Regions from separate parts of the Streptomyces sp. OZ13 genome, predicted to be linked through region 1. Evidence: riboswitches for the same ligand, from Rfam matches in the RefSeq annotation. Region 1 holds a riboswitch; the other holds the start of a gene.
The links. Region 1 has a riboswitch for cobalamin ahead of ACTMTU_RS15855 (ribonucleoside-diphosphate reductase subunit alpha). Riboswitches for the same ligand answer to the same signal wherever they lie in the genome.

Region 2: it holds a riboswitch for cobalamin, as region 1 does, so the genes downstream of both, ACTMTU_RS18080 (energy-coupling factor ABC transporter permease) here and ACTMTU_RS15855 (ribonucleoside-diphosphate reductase subunit alpha) in region 1, are expected to answer to the same signal.

Annotation. Positions count from the first base shown of each region.
Region 1 covers NZ_JBQHCZ010000005.1:524,040-531,494, reverse strand. Annotated here, with positions in the region: gene ACTMTU_RS15870 (DUF3311 domain-containing protein) at 1-81, shown strand, start outside; gene mctP (monocarboxylate uptake permease MctP) at 78-1,712, shown strand; gene ACTMTU_RS15860 (GNAT family N-acetyltransferase) at 1,812-2,336, shown strand; cobalamin riboswitch at 2,386-2,512, shown strand; gene ACTMTU_RS15855 (ribonucleoside-diphosphate reductase subunit alpha) at 2,644-4,992, shown strand; gene ACTMTU_RS15850 (ribonucleotide-diphosphate reductase subunit beta) at 4,992-6,005, shown strand; gene ACTMTU_RS15845 (D-Ala-D-Ala carboxypeptidase family metallohydrolase) at 6,086-6,823, opposite strand; gene def (peptide deformylase) at 6,988-7,455, opposite strand, start outside.
Region 2 covers NZ_JBQHCZ010000007.1:32,763-40,217, forward strand. Annotated here, with positions in the region: gene dhaK (dihydroxyacetone kinase subunit DhaK) at 1-499, shown strand, start outside; gene dhaL (dihydroxyacetone kinase subunit DhaL) at 556-1,182, shown strand; gene ACTMTU_RS18075 (PTS-dependent dihydroxyacetone kinase phosphotransferase subunit DhaM) at 1,179-1,589, shown strand; cobalamin riboswitch at 1,684-1,879, shown strand; gene ACTMTU_RS18080 (energy-coupling factor ABC transporter permease) at 1,910-2,599, shown strand; gene ACTMTU_RS18085 (energy-coupling factor ABC transporter substrate-binding protein) at 2,596-3,003, shown strand; gene cbiQ (cobalt ECF transporter T component CbiQ) at 3,007-3,756, shown strand; gene ACTMTU_RS18095 (energy-coupling factor ABC transporter ATP-binding protein) at 3,753-4,631, shown strand; gene ACTMTU_RS18100 (Cmx/CmrA family chloramphenicol efflux MFS transporter) at 4,688-5,866, opposite strand; gene ACTMTU_RS18105 (aminoglycoside phosphotransferase family protein) at 6,180-7,208, shown strand; gene ACTMTU_RS18110 (hypothetical protein) at 7,276-7,455, opposite strand, start outside.

The DNA.
Region 1 (7,455 bases):
ATCTCGACGGCCCTGACGATGATCGCCTACAAGCTGTGGCAGCGTGACCAGCGCGCCCGCAAGGGGGGTGCGTCCCGATGAAGGACGGCGTGAACGGCGTCGCACTCGCCGTCTTCATCTTCTTCTTCCTGGCCGTGACGGTCATGGGCTTCCTGGCCTCGCGCTGGCGCAAGGCCGAGAACGAGAACAGCCTCGACGAATGGGGCCTCGGCGGCCGGTCGTTCGGCACCTGGGTGACCTGGTTCCTGCTCGGCGGCGACCTCTACACCGCGTACACCTTCGTCGCCGTCCCGGCGGCCATCTACGCGGCGGGGGCGGCCGGCTTCTTCGCCGTGCCGTACACGATCCTGGTCTACCCGCTGATCTTCACCTTCCTGCCACGGCTGTGGTCGGTGTCGCACAAGCACGGATACGTCACCACCTCGGACTTCGTCCGCGGACGCTTCGGCTCCAGGGGCCTGTCGCTGGCGGTCGCCGTCACCGGCATCCTCGCCACCATGCCGTACATCGCGCTCCAACTGGTCGGCATCCAGGCCGTGCTGGACGTCATGGGCGTGGGCGGCGGCGAAACCACGCACTGGTTCGTCAAGGACCTGCCGCTGCTGATCGCCTTCGGTGTCCTCGCGGCCTACACGTACTCCTCCGGACTGCGTGCCCCGGCACTGATCGCCTTCGTCAAGGACACCCTGATCTACATCGTCATCGCGGTGGCGATCATCTACATCCCGATCAAGCTCGGCGGCTTCGACGAGATCTTCGCCAGCGCCGGCGAGAAGTTCGCCCAGATCAACCCGGCCACCGACAAGCCCAACGGCGCTCTGGTGCCCGGCGAGCTGGGCCAGTGGGGCTACGCCACGCTGGCGCTCGGTTCGGCGCTCGCGCTCTTCATGTATCCGCACTCGATCACGGCCACGCTCTCCTCGCGCAGCCGTGAGGTGATCCGCCGCAACACCACCATCCTGCCGCTGTACTCGCTGATGCTGGGCCTGCTGGCGCTGCTCGGCTTCATGGCGATCGCGGCCGGGGTGAACGTCAAGAACGGCCAGCTGGCGATCCCTCAGCTGTTCGAGAACATGTTCCCCGACTGGTTCGCGGGCGTCGCCTTCGCCGCCATCGGCATCGGCGCACTCGTCCCGGCGGCCATCATGTCGATCGCCGCGGCGAACCTCTTCACCCGCAACATCTACAAGGACTTTCTCAAGCCCGACGCGACACCGGCGCAGGAGACCAAGGTCTCCAAGCTGGTCTCCCTGCTGGTGAAGGTCGGCGCGCTCGCCTTCGTCCTCACCATGGACAAGACGGTCGCGATCAACTTCCAGCTGCTGGGCGGCATCTGGATCCTCCAGACCTTCCCGGCGCTGGTGGGCGGTCTGTTCACCCGCTGGTTCCACCGGTGGGCGCTCATCGGCGGCTGGGCCGTCGGCATGATCTACGGCACCGCCGCCGCGTACGGCGTGGCCAGCCCGACCCAGAAGCACTTCGGCGGCTCGTCTGCGGAGATCCCGGGCATCGGCGAGATCGGCTACATCGGTCTCACCGCGTTCGTGCTGAACGTCGTCGTCACCGTCGTTCTCACCTTCGTCCTGCGGGCGGCCAAGGCCCCCGACGGCATCGACGAGACCAGCCCGTCCGACTACACGGCGGACGCGGGCGACCCGGGCGTCAAGGTGGAGCTGCCGCCGGCCACGGCGGGCGCTCCCGGCGGTCACTGACCGGTCGCGCGAACGAGGGCCGTCGCGTCTCCCGTCCGGGCACCTCCCGGCCGGGAAATGCGGCGGCCCTTCGTCGTGCCCTGATGCACACTGCCGGGCATGGACATCACGATCAGGAGAATCGAACCCGAGGAGCACACGGCCCTCGGCGAGTTGACCGCCCGCGCCTACCTCGACGGCGGGCTGCTGGTCCTCGGCGAGGAGGACCCCTACCTCGAGGTGCTCCGCGACGTCGCGGGCCGCGACGCGCAGGCGGAGGTGTACGTCGCCGTCGACGAGCAGGGCACGCTGCTCGGCGGGGTGGCGTTCGTCCCGGCCGGCGGACCGTTCGCCGACATCGCGGGTCCCGGCGAGGCCGAGTTCCGGATGCTCGCCGTGGGCGCAGAGGCACGCGGCCGTGGTGCCGGCGAGGCGCTGGTGCGCACCTGCGTGGAACGGGCGAGAGCCACCCCGGGGTGCGTACGGCTGGTGCTCTCCACGCAGCCCACGATGTACGCGGCGCACCGCATCTACGGCCGGCTGGGCTTCGTACGCACACCGGAACGGGACTGGGAACCGGTCCCGGGCCTCGTTTCGCTGCTGACGTACGCACTGGAGCTCCCCGGACCTCCCGACACAATATGACCTCTCGACACAACATGTAGGGGCAGGCGCAGCGGCCCGCCCCCACATGTATGCTCATCTCGCTGTCGCCACAGGGGAATCCGGTGTGAATCCGGAACTGTCCCGCAACGGTGTGATCCGGTGCGCTCTGCCGTACCCGTTCAAGTCCGAGGACCTGTCGACGGCGCATCCGGTTCGACCGATCCGGATGCCCAGACGTCCGGGCCTCGCGGTTGGGCCGGTGGACGCCGTGCGCCGTGCTGCCCCGTCACGCGTGCCACGGCCCGCCCCCTCCGCCGGCCCAGAGCCGAGCGAGGGAGAGCATCACATGACCATCGCGCCAGCCGATCCGGTCTCAGCGACGGAGAACGACGGCCCCGGGACCGCGCTGCTGCGGACCTTGACGGACCTGACGGCGGACCTGCCCGACACCGATCCGGGCAAGGTCGCCGCGGCCGCGCTGCGCGGCCGCAACGCCGGGTCCGACGCGGCGGAGCTGCACTCCCTCGCCGCCGAAGCGGCCGCCGGCCTGATCTCGGACGACCCCGCCTACTCCCGGCTCGCCGCGCGTCTGCTGACCCGCACGATCGCCGAAGAGGCGGCCGGGCAGGGCGCTTCCTCGTTCACCGCCTCGGTCGCCACCGGTCACCGCGAGGGGCTGATCGCCGACCGCACGGCCGCCTTCGTGGCACTGCACGCCGCGCGGCTCGACGCGCTGATCGACCTCGAGGCGGACGACCGCTTCGGCTACTTCGGCCTGCGCACCCTCTACAGCCGCTACCTGCTGCGCCACCCGATCACCCGCCAGGTCGTCGAGACGCCCCAGCACTTCATGCTCCGCGTCGCCTGCGGGCTCGCCGAGGACGACTCGCAGCGCGCCCTGGAGGAGGTCGCGGCGCTGTACCGGCTGATGAGCCGGCTGGACTACCTCCCCTCCTCGCCCACCCTCTTCAACTCCGGCACCCGCCACCCCCAGATGTCGTCCTGCTACCTGCTGGACTCGCCGCTGGACGAGCTCGACTCGATCTACGACCGCTACCACCAGGTCGCGCGCCTCTCCAAGCACGCGGGCGGCATCGGGCTCTCGTACTCCCGTATCCGCGCCCGCGGTTCGCTGATCCGCGGCACCAACGGGCACTCCAACGGCATCGTCCCGTTCCTGAAGACCCTTGACGCCTCGGTCGCCGCGGTGAACCAGGGCGGCCGCCGCAAGGGCGCGGCCGCCGTCTACCTGGAGACCTGGCACGCGGACATCGAGGAGTTCCTGGAGCTGCGCGACAACACCGGTGAGGACGCCCGCCGTACGCACAACCTGAACCTGGCGCACTGGATCCCGGACGAGTTCATGCGCCGCGTCGAGGCGGACGCCGAGTGGTCGCTGTTCTCCCCGGTCGACGTCCCGGAGCTGGTCGACCTGTGGGGCGAGGCCTTCGACAAGGCCTACCGCCGGGCGGAAGCCGCGGGCCTGGCCCGCCGGTCCGTCCCCGCGCGCGACCTCTACGGCCGGATGATGCGCACGCTCGCCCAGACCGGCAACGGCTGGATGACCTTCAAGGACGCGTCCAACCGCACCGCCAACCAGACCGCGGAGCCGGGCCGGGTCGTGCACTCCTCCAACCTGTGCACGGAGATCCTCGAGGTCACGGACGACGGCGAGACGGCCGTGTGCAATCTCGGCTCCGTGAACCTCGGCGCGTTCGTCAGCGGCGACGGCATCGACTGGGAGCGGCTGGACGCCACCGTCCGCACCGCCGTCACCTTCCTGGACCGCGTCGTCGACATCAACTTCTATCCGACGGAGCAGGCCGGGCGGTCCAACGCCAGGTGGCGCCCGGTGGGCCTGGGCGCGATGGGCCTGCAGGACGTCTTCTTCAAGCTTCGGCTGCCCTTCGACTCGGCGGAGGCCCGGGCCCTTTCGACGAAGATCGCCGAGCGGATCATGCTGGCGGCCTACGAGGCCTCGTGCGACCTCGCGGAGCGCAACGGGCCCCTGCCGGCCTGGGCCGAGACGCGCGCGGCACGCGGCGTGCTGCATCCCGACCACTACGACACGACGCTGAGCTGGCCGGAGCGCTGGGAGGCGCTGCGTGCCCGGATCGCCGACGTCGGCATGCGCAACTCGCTGCTGCTCGCCATCGCGCCGACCGCGACCATCGCCTCGATCGCCGGTGTCTACGAGTGCATCGAGCCGCAGGTCTCCAACCTGTTCAAGCGCGAGACGCTCAGCGGCGAGTTCCTCCAGGTCAACTCCTATCTGGTGGAGGACCTGAAGCGGCTCGGCGTCTGGGACGCGCAGACGCGGGAGGCGCTGCGCGAGGCGAGCGGCTCGGTGCAGGGCTTCACCTGGGTGCCCGAGGAGATCCGCGCGCTGTACCGCACCGCCTGGGAGATCCCGCAGCGCGGCCTGATCGACATGGCGGCCGCCCGTACGCCGTTCCTGGACCAGAGCCAGTCGCTGAACCTGTTCCTCGAGACGCCGACGATCGGCAAGCTCAGCTCGATGTACGCGTACGCGTGGAAGCAGGGCCTGAAGACCACGTACTACCTGCGCTCGCGCCCGGCGACCCGGATCGCGCGCGCCGCGTCGGCGGCCGTCCCGGTCCCCGCACAGGTGACGGCCGAGGATGCCGTCGCCTGTTCCCTGGAAAACCCCGAGTCCTGCGAGGCCTGCCAGTAATGAGCTCCACCACCAAGAACCTTCTCGACCCCGGCTTCGAGCTCACTCTGCGGCCCATGCGCTACCCGGACTTCTACGAGCGCTACCGGGACGCGATCAAGAACACCTGGACGGTGGAGGAGGTCGACCTGCACTCGGACGTGGCCGACCTGGCCAAGCTCTCCCCGGGTGAGCAGCACATGATCGGCCGGCTGGTCGCGTTCTTCGCGACGGGCGACTCGATCGTGGCGAACAACCTGGTGCTGACCCTCTACAAGCACATCAACTCCCCCGAGGCGCGGCTGTACCTGTCGCGGCAGCTGTTCGAGGAGGCCGTGCACGTCCAGTTCTATCTGACGCTGCTCGACACCTACCTTCCCGACCCCGAGGACCGGGCGGCCGCCTTCTCGGCGGTCGAGAACATCCCCTCCATCAGGGAGAAGGCCGCGTTCTGCTTCAAGTGGATGGACTCGGTCGAGAGCATCGACCGTCTCGAGTCACGGGCGGACCGCCGCCGCTTCCTGCTCAACCTGATCTGCTTCGCGGCGTGCATCGAGGGCCTGTTCTTCTACGGCGCCTTCGCGTACGTCTACTGGTTCCGCTCCCGCGGGCTGCTGCACGGTCTGGCCACCGGCACCAACTGGGTGTTCAGGGACGAGACGATGCACATGAACTTCGCCTTCGAGGTCGTGGACACGGTCCGCAAGGAGGAGCCGGAGCTCTTCGACGACGAACTGCGGCAGCAGGTCACCGACATGCTGAAGGAAGCGGTAGAGGCGGAGCTCCAGTTCGGCCGTGACCTGTGCGGCGACGGACTGCCGGGCATGAACACCGAGTCGATGCGCGAGTACCTCCAGTGCGTCGCCGACCAGCGGCTCACGCGCCTCGGTTTCGCCCCGGTGTACGGCTCGCAGAACCCGTTCTCCTTCATGGAGTTGCAGGGTGTCCAGGAGCTGACGAACTTCTTCGAGCGCCGCCCGTCCGCCTACCAGGTGGCGGTCGAGGGGTCGGTCGCGTTCGACGACGACTTCTGACCGTACGGAACGGCGCTCGAGAAAGCAGCGGCCCGCGCCTCTCACGGGGGGAGGCACGGGCCGCTCCGGCTTCGGGTGCCTCAGATGCCGCAGCTGGGGGCGGACCAGTAACGGCTGCCTCGGTGGTCGAGGTGCGTGTGGTCGTTGTGGCCGGGGTAGCCCGGGCCGAGGATCCCGTTGAAGCCGTGGTTGCGGGCCTGCTGGGCCAGCTTGCACAGCGAGTGCGGTCCGGCGCCCAGGTCGGCCGCGTCGCCGTAGAGGTGCCGGCTGCTGGACGCGCCGCCGACCGCGCTGTTGCACGAGTACGACCGGAAGCCGCTGGTCACGGTGATGGGCTGGTCGCCCAGGGCGTGCCGCAGGGCCTCCAGCTTCCACATCGTCCGCAGCGCGTTGGCCTTGGCGGTCGCCGCGCTCACCGCGCCACCGGACCAGGTGGAGTTGCAGCGGTTGAGTTCGGCGTAGCTGAAGTGGGCCGGTGTGCAGTCGCTGTCCTGGAGGGCGTAGATCTTGCTGAAGGTGGCGGGACCCGCGACGCCGTCGGCGGCGAGGCCGTAGGCGGACTGGAAGCGCTTGACGGCAGCCGTGGTGGCCGGCCCGTAGGAGCCGTCGACGGCGAGCACGGCGCCGTAGCCCGGGTAGCCGGACATGCGGATCTGGAGCTGGCTGACGTCCGAGCCGGAAGCCCCCTGGGACAGGGTGCGTGACCAGGTGTAGCAGTCGTCGGCCTGCGCGCTCCCGGCGGTCGCGACGACCCCGCCCAGACCGGCAACCATGAGCATGACAATAGAGAGCAGAAGTCGTGCGGTGCGTCTGAACATCGAGCCTCCATACCGGGTGGGGACGGTGCAACCACTGAGACTGGCGGGCCGTTCCACGCGCGTCAACCACGCCTGAGCAGGCGTCATTTGTCCGCCCAATGACGCCTGCGTGAACAGCGACGGCCCCGCTCGCGGTGAGCGGGGCCGTCGGACGGTGCGTGCGATCAGTCGTTCGGGACGACCTCGTACCGCGGGGTGCCCTCCGCCATCTGCCGCAGCGCGTCCTTGCGCTCACGCTTGGAGAGCCGGTCGATGTACAGGTACCCGTACAGGTGATCGGTCTCGTGCTGGAGGCAACGGGCGAAGTAGCCCGTGCCCCGCACCTTGATCGGATTGCCCTGCGCGTCCTGGCCGCGGACCACCGCGTAGTCGGGACGGGCCAGCGAGGCGTACGCCGTCGGCACGGACAGGCAGCCCTCGTTGGAGTCGTCGAGGACGCGCTCCTCCGGCGGCAGCTCCTCCAGGACCGGGTTGCAGACCACGCCGGTGTGCCGCACGCCGTCGTCGTCGGGGCAGTCGTAGACGAACACCTTCAGGTCGACACCGATCTGGTTGGCGGCCAGCCCCACGCCCTCAGCCGTCTTCTGGCTGGCGAACATGTCGTCGATGAGGGCGGCGAGCTTGTCGTCGAA
Region 2 (7,455 bases), on a different contig from region 1:
GGAGCGGGCACCGCTGGAGCGCGTCGAGGCGATCGGCCGGCAGGTGAACGACTCCTCCCGCACCTTCGGCGTGGCGCTCAGCGCGTGCAGCACGCCGTCGAAGGGCGGCCCCACCTTCGATCTTCCCCCCGGCGAACTGGAGTTGGGCATCGGCATCCATGGCGAGCCGGGGCGGGAGCGGCGCCCGATGATGACGTCGCGGGAGATCGCCGACTTCGCCGTCGACGCCGTGCTGGAGGACCTGCGGCCCTCCGGCCCGGTGATCGCCCTGGTCAACGGGATGGGCGCGACGCCGCTGCTGGAACTGTACGGGTTCAACGCCGAGGTCCAGCGCGTGCTGGCGGAGCGGGACGTGGCGGTGGCCCGTACCCTCGTCGGCAACTATGTGACCTCTCTCGACATGGCCGGCGCTTCGGTGACGCTCTGCCAGGTGGACGAGGAGCTGCTCAGGCTGTGGGACGCGCCGGTGCAGACTCCGGCGCTGCGATGGGGACGCTGAGAGCGCTGGAGCCTCGAGATCACACCGTTCGAACCGACCGATCCCAGGGAGTGCTTGTGCTCGACGCCGAATTCTTCCGCCGTTGGCTGGCCGCGGTCGCCGTCTCGGTGGACCGGGAGGCGGACCGACTGACCGAGCTGGACTCGGCGATCGGCGACGCGGACCACGGCAGCAACCTCAAACGGGGGTTCACGGCCGTCGCAGCGGTGCTGGAGAAGGAGCCCCCGGCGACGCCGGGCGCCGTGCTGATGCTCGCCGGACGGCAGCTGGTGTCGACGGTCGGCGGGGCGTCGGGCCCGCTGTACGGGACGCTGCTGCGGCGCACCGGCAAAGCGCTGGGGGACGACGCCGCGGTGACACCTGGGCAGCTCGCCGAAGCACTGCGGGCCGGCGTCGCCGCGGTGGCCCAGCTCGGCGGGGCGAAGGCCGGTGACAAGACGATGCTGGACGCCCTCGAACCGGCGGTGGCGGCGCTCGGCGACAGCACGGAGTCGTTCGCGGCGGCCCGCGAGGCGGCGGAGCAGGGGGCGTCGGACACCGTGCCGTTGCAGGCCCGCAAGGGCAGGGCGAGCTATCTCGGTGAACGGAGCATCGGCCACCAGGACCCGGGCGCCACGTCGTCGGCGCTGCTGCTGGCGGCGCTCGCCGAGACGGCGGACCCGGCGGAGGGGGCGGCCGGATGAGCGACGGCAAGCAGGTCGGCATCGTGCTGGTCTCGCACAGCAGGGAGGTCGCCACCGCGGTCGCCGAACTGGCAAAAGGGCTCGCGGGCGGCGGCGGTACGGCCCCGGTCGCCGCGGCGGGCGGCACGCCCGACGGTGGCCTCGGCACCAGCTCCGAACTGATCACGGCCGCGGCGGAGCAGGTCGACGGCGGCGCGGGCGTCGCCGTCCTCGTCGACCTGGGCAGCGCCGTCCTGACGGTCAAGGCGCTGCTCGCCGAAGGTGACGAACTTCCCGCCGGTACCCGCCTGGTGGACGCCCCGTTCGTGGAGGGCGCGGTCGCGGCGGTGGTGACGGCCTCCGCCGGCGCCGGCCTGGACGCGGTGGAGGCCGCGGCGTCGGAGGCGTACGGCTACCGCAAGCAGTGACGGACGGGCGGCGCGGCGGCGGATGTGGCGAACGGCTCACCCCGCCGCCCGCCGGTGCGCCCGTGCGCGGCTTGTGATGTCGCTGGTCGGCGCATTACTGTCACGGGGCCTTGGTGTTCGGGAAACCGGTGCGGTACCGGTGCGGCCCTCGCCACTGTGATCGGGAAGTCCGGCTCCACCCCCTCACGGGGAGCCACTGGGACACCGCGTGTACGCGCGGTGCCCGGGAAGGCGGAGTCCGGGCGGCATGACCCGTCAGCCAGGAGACCGGCCAGGGTGCGTTGTCCATCCACGAGGTGCTGGAGAGGGTCTCCCACATCATGCATATAGCCGAGGGGTATCTGCCCCCGCTGCACGCGGTCGCCTGGGGCGCCGCGTCCGCCCCGTTCGTCGTCCACGGCGTACGCGCCCTGAACCGCGAGGTCAAGTCCCATCCGGAGTCGACGTTGCTGCTCGGCGCGTCCGGGGCGTTCACGTTCGTCCTTTCGGCGCTGAAGATCCCGTCGGTGACGGGTAGCTGCTCGCACCCGACCGGCACGGGCCTCGGGGCCATTCTGTTCCGACCGCCGATCATGGCGGTGCTCGGCACCATCACCCTGCTGTTCCAGGCCCTGTTGCTGGCCCACGGCGGGCTCACCACGCTGGGCGCCAACGTCTTCTCCATGGCGGTCGTCGGGCCGTGGGCGGGGTACGGGGTGTACCGGCTGCTGCGCCGCTTCGACGTGCCGCTGATGGTGAGCGTGTTCTTGGGCGCGTTCGTCGCCGACCTGTCCACGTACTGCGTCACCAGTGTGCAGTTGGCGCTGGCCTTCCCCGACCCGGGCAGTGGCATCCCCGGCGCTCTGGCGAAGTTCGGCGGCATCTTCGCCGTCACGCAGCTTCCGCTGGCGGTGAGCGAGGGACTGCTCACCGTGCTGGTGATGCGGCTGCTCAGCCGGTCCAGCAAGGGTGAACTGACCAGGCTCGGTGTGCTGGTCACGGGTGCGAAGAAGGAGGCGTCGGCCCGATGAGCCGTAACGCGAGGATCAACACCCTGCTGCTGCTGGCCGTCGCGGCGCTGGCCGTGCTGCCGCTCGTCCTGGGGCTCGGAGACCACAAGGAGGAGCCGTTCACCGGGGCCGACGGCGAGGCGGAGGCGGCGATCACGGAACTCGAGCCGGACTACGAGCCGTGGTTCACCCCGCTGTACGAACCGCCGTCCGGCGAGATCGAGTCGGCGCTGTTCTCCCTCCAGGCGGCGCTCGGCGCGGGCGTCCTGGCGTACTACTTCGGGCTGCGCAAGGGCCGTCGGCAGGGCGAGGAGCGGGCGGCGGCCGAGCGGGCCGCCAGCAGGACGCCGGACGGCGCGGCAACCGCCCCCTCCGTCCCCGGGTCGCGGAGCGAGGGCCCGGACACCACGACGACGGCGCCCTAGCGGATGCTGCCGATCGACGCGGCGGCGCACAGCAGTCGCTGGCGCCGCCGCCACCCCTGTGAAAAAGCCGTCCTCGGTCTCGGTCTGACCGTCACGGCCGTCTGTCTGCCGCCCTGGCCGGGTGCCGTCCTCGTCGCCGCCGCGACGGTTGTGATCCTGCTCGGACCGGCCGGTGTGGCACCGCGCCAGCTGTGGCGGGCGTTCCGCGTCCCGCTCGGGTTCTGTGTCACCGGAGCCGTACCGCTGTTGTTCGCGGTGGGCGGTCCGGACGGCATGGTGGCCTTCGCGCCCGGCGGGCCCGGGGACGCGGCGCGGCTGCTGCTGCGCACCTCCGCCGCGTCGCTGGGTGTGCTGCTGTTCGCGTTCACGACACCCGTGTCGGACGTGCTCCCGCGGCTGGTGCGCGCCGGCGTGCCGCCGGCCGTGGTGGACGTGGCGCTCGTGATGTACCGGATCAGCTTCCTGCTGCTGGACGCCGTCTCCCACATCCGCCAGGCGCAGGCCGCCCGTCTCGGCCATGCCAGCAGGGCGGCCGCCTGGCGGTCGCTGGCCGGCCTCGGCGCGACCGCCTTCGTGCGCGCCTTCGACCGGGCAGGCAGGCTGCAGGCCGGGCTCGCGGGCCGCGGATACGACGGCACGCTGCGGGTGCTGGTACCGCGGGCGGCGGTCTCGCGACCGTTCCTCGCCATGGTCGCCGCGCTGCTGTCCGGGATCGTCGCCCTCACTCTCGTGCTCGAAAGGTGTCTGCCGTGAACCACTCCCCCGCGGGACCGGCCGTCGTGGAGCTCGTCGACGCGGGTTACGCGTACGAGGACGGGCCCGCCGTGCTCAGCGGCGTCGATCTCGGTCTCCCGGAGGGCCGTTCCACGGCGCTGCTGGGTCGCAACGGCAGCGGCAAGACGACCCTGCTGCGGCTGCTGAGCGGCGGGTTGCGGCCCGCGACGGGCCGACTGCGCCTGCACGGCGAGCCGGTGACCTACGACCGGGCCGGTCTGACCCGGCTCCGTACGACGGTGCAGCTGGTGGTGCAGGACCCGGACGACCAGCTCTTCGCGGCGTCGGTCGAGCAGGACGTGTCATTCGGCCCGATGAACCTCGGCCTCGCCGAGGACGAGGTACGGGCCCGGGTGGACGAGGCACTGGCCGCGATGGACATCGTGGCGCTGCGGGACCGGCCCACGCATCTCCTCTCGTACGGCCAGCGCAAACGGGCCGCGATCGCGGGCGCCGTGGCGATGCGGCCGAGGGTGCTCATCCTGGACGAACCGACCGCCGGACTCGACCCGCACGGCCAGGAGCGGCTGCTCGATGTCCTCGGCCGGCTGCGCACCTCCGGGACGACGGTCGTGATGGCGACGCACGACGTCGACCTGGCGCTGCGCTGGGCCGACGACGCGGCCGTGCTCTCGCCGGACGGCCTGCGTACCGGTCCGGTCGGTGAACTCCTCTCCGATCAGGCCCTGTTGGACTCGGCACGGCTGCGCAGACCGTGGGGCACGGCGGTCGCGGAGGTGCTCCGCGCCCATGGGCTGCTGGGCCCCTCCGACGAGGGGCCCAGTACGCCCGAGGCCCTGGCGGCGTGGACCCGGGGGGTCACGACGCCGGGGCACGACGGGGCGCAGGTCTGATCCGGGCGTGATGCGGAAGTCCGGAAGCTGCCACGCGCCGACACTCACAGCGGGTGTCAGCGGAGCACCTCGCTGCCGCGGCCGGCTGCGATCGCACCACGCAGGGGGATCGCGACCAGTAGCGCGACCAGGACGAGGAGTCCGCTCGCCCACAGCGGCCCGAGGTCCCCGGCCGGGGTGCCGAGGGTGGTCGCGGCGACGACGGGACCGGTGGCAGCACCGACGTTGAGTGCGGCGGTCGCGTAGGAGCCGGCCATGGTGGGGGCTCCCGCGGCCTCGTACAGGACCCGCGTGATCAGCGTGCTGCCCAGCGCGAACGACAGCGCGCCCTGGACGAACACGAGGGTGAGCAGAGCGACCGGCCTGTCGGCCAGCACGGCCAGGGCCGGCCAGCCGATGAGGAGCAACGGACCGCCGATCGCGACGACCCGGCCGGGATGCCGGTCGGACAGCCGTCCGGCGACGGTGACCCCGGCGAACGCGCCGGCGCCGAAGAGCATCAGGGCGACGGAGATCCACAGCTTGCCCAGCCCGGCGGTGTCGGTGACGACGGGGGCGAGGAAGGTGAAGCTCGCGAAGGTCGCCGCGTTGACCAGCGCGCCGAGCAGCATGACCAGGAGCAGCCGGGGGCGGTTGAGCTGTGCGAGCTCCGATCGCAGGGCCGGCCCGTGGGCCGCGCCCTCACGCAGACGGCGCGCCGGGATCCTCATGAGGACGCCGATGGCCGGCGGGAGGCACAGAGCGGCGACGGCCCAGAAAGCGGCCCGCCAGCCGAGCAGTGTGCCGAGTACCGCTCCGCCCGGGACGCCGGCGATGGTGGCCACCGTGGTGCCCGACAGCAGCACCGCGAGTGCGCGTCCCTTCTTGTCGGGAGAGACCAGCGTGGCCGCAGTCGTCAGGGCCACGGCGAGGAAGCCGGCGTTCGCGAGCGCCGCGACCAACCGGGTCGCGAACAGGACCGGGAAGCTCGAGGTGGCGGCGCCCACGGCGTGGGCCGCGGAGAACACGAGGACGAACCCGAGCAGGCCGGACCGCGCGGGCCGGTTGCGGGCGAGTCCGGCCATGAGCGGTGCGCCGACGGTCATTCCGATCGCGAAGGCGGTGGTGAGCATGCCTGCTGTCCCGACGGTGACGCCGAGGTCCGAGGCGATGTCCGGCAGGAGGCCGGCGAGCATGAACTCCGAGGTGCCCATGGCGAAGGCGGCCATGGCGAGCAGGTACAACGGGAAAGGCATCGAGAGGCTCCGAGGTGAGGAGAAGCACGACAAGGTCGTCTCGTCACCGCGGTCGGCACCCGAGGGCGCACTCGTCCGGCCGCGGAACGCGGCGGGACGGCGGAACTACAGGCTCAGTGGCTCAGGGGGCTGACGGCGTGACCGAAAGCCCCCACCTCGGCCGACTCAGGGCTCGACATGACCCGCACGGTACCCGACCGACGCCTGTCGAGGCACCTCGGTTTCACAGCTGACAGGTGCGCCACCATGGGGTGGTGGAACGGCCTGTGGGCAGTGGCCGCATGCCCGTTCGGCGGCGTGGAAGGATGAGTCCATGGAGTCGCGACTGCCGTTCGGGGACGAGTTACGGGCCGAGCTGGGAGCTCCCGGGCGCTCCCGCAGACTGGACAGCAGCCCTCGTTCGCGCGTGTGGCGCGTCGAGTTGCCCGCGGCGAGGGCGGTCGTGAAGCAGATCGTCGACGGTCCTGACGCCGACGAGCGCTACGCCCGCGAGGTGGCCGCCCTGCGGCTCGCCACCCGAGCCGAACCTCCCGTGGTGCCCGCGTTGCTGGCCACCGATCCCGGCGCGCGGGTCCTGGTGCTGGAGCATCTGGACCACCGGCGCCCGGCCGGCGACTGGATCGTCGGCTACGCAGCCGCCTTGGCGCGGCTGCATGCCACCGCCCGTGCGGAGGACGACGGGGTACTTCCTCGGTGGCAGGGCCCGAACCAGGCCGACATCGAATCCTTCCTGCGCCTGGCCGAAGCGCTGGAGGTCCCTGTCACGCCTGGCGTTTCCGATGAGCTCGACGAACTCGTGAACCGGCTCGCCCGGGCTTCTGGGCATGCGCTGCTCCACGGGGATCCCTGCCCCGGCAATGACCTCCACACCGCCGCGGGGGTCAGATTCATCGACTTCGAACAAGCGTCGCTGGGCAGCGGCCTGATGGAACTCGCCTACCTGCGCATCGGATTTCCGACCTGCTGGTGCGTCACTACGGCGTCGGAGCCGCTGCTGGAACGGGCGGAGAGCGCCTACCGAGAGGAGTGGCGTGCCGCGACCGGCTCCGAAACCGAGGACGGGCTCGCCGACGCGTGCGCCGGCTGGCTGCTCCGCGGCGACGCGCTGGTCGAGCGGGCACACCGTGAAAGCATCGATCACCTGGCCCGCATTCCGCAGCAGGACTGGACGTGGGGCACCGTGACCGCCCGGCAACGGCTCGTCCACCGGCTCGGGGTCGTCGGCCGGATGACGGCCGGCCACACGTCTCTCAGCGGCGTGAGCAGCCTCAGCACCGCCATGCGCCGAGGCATGCTCGCGCGCTGGCCCACGCTTCGGCCCGTACCGGCGAAACGGCCGTAGTGGCATGCCGGCACGTCGGAGGCGCGTCCGCCCGGTGGATGGCGGCCAGCCTTCGGCCTTCGTCCGGCTACCGGAGCCGCAGGCCACCGGGAAGCTCGTCCTCGATGATCTCGACCAGCCAGTCGAAAGCGGTCGGGCCTCGTGCGGCGCGGGCTTCTGCGAGCCGGGCGGCCACGCGGAACCAGCGGGCCCTGGATGCCGCGCCGACACCGAAAGCTCTCTGTGCCTCGCCGAGCGACTCGGCGAC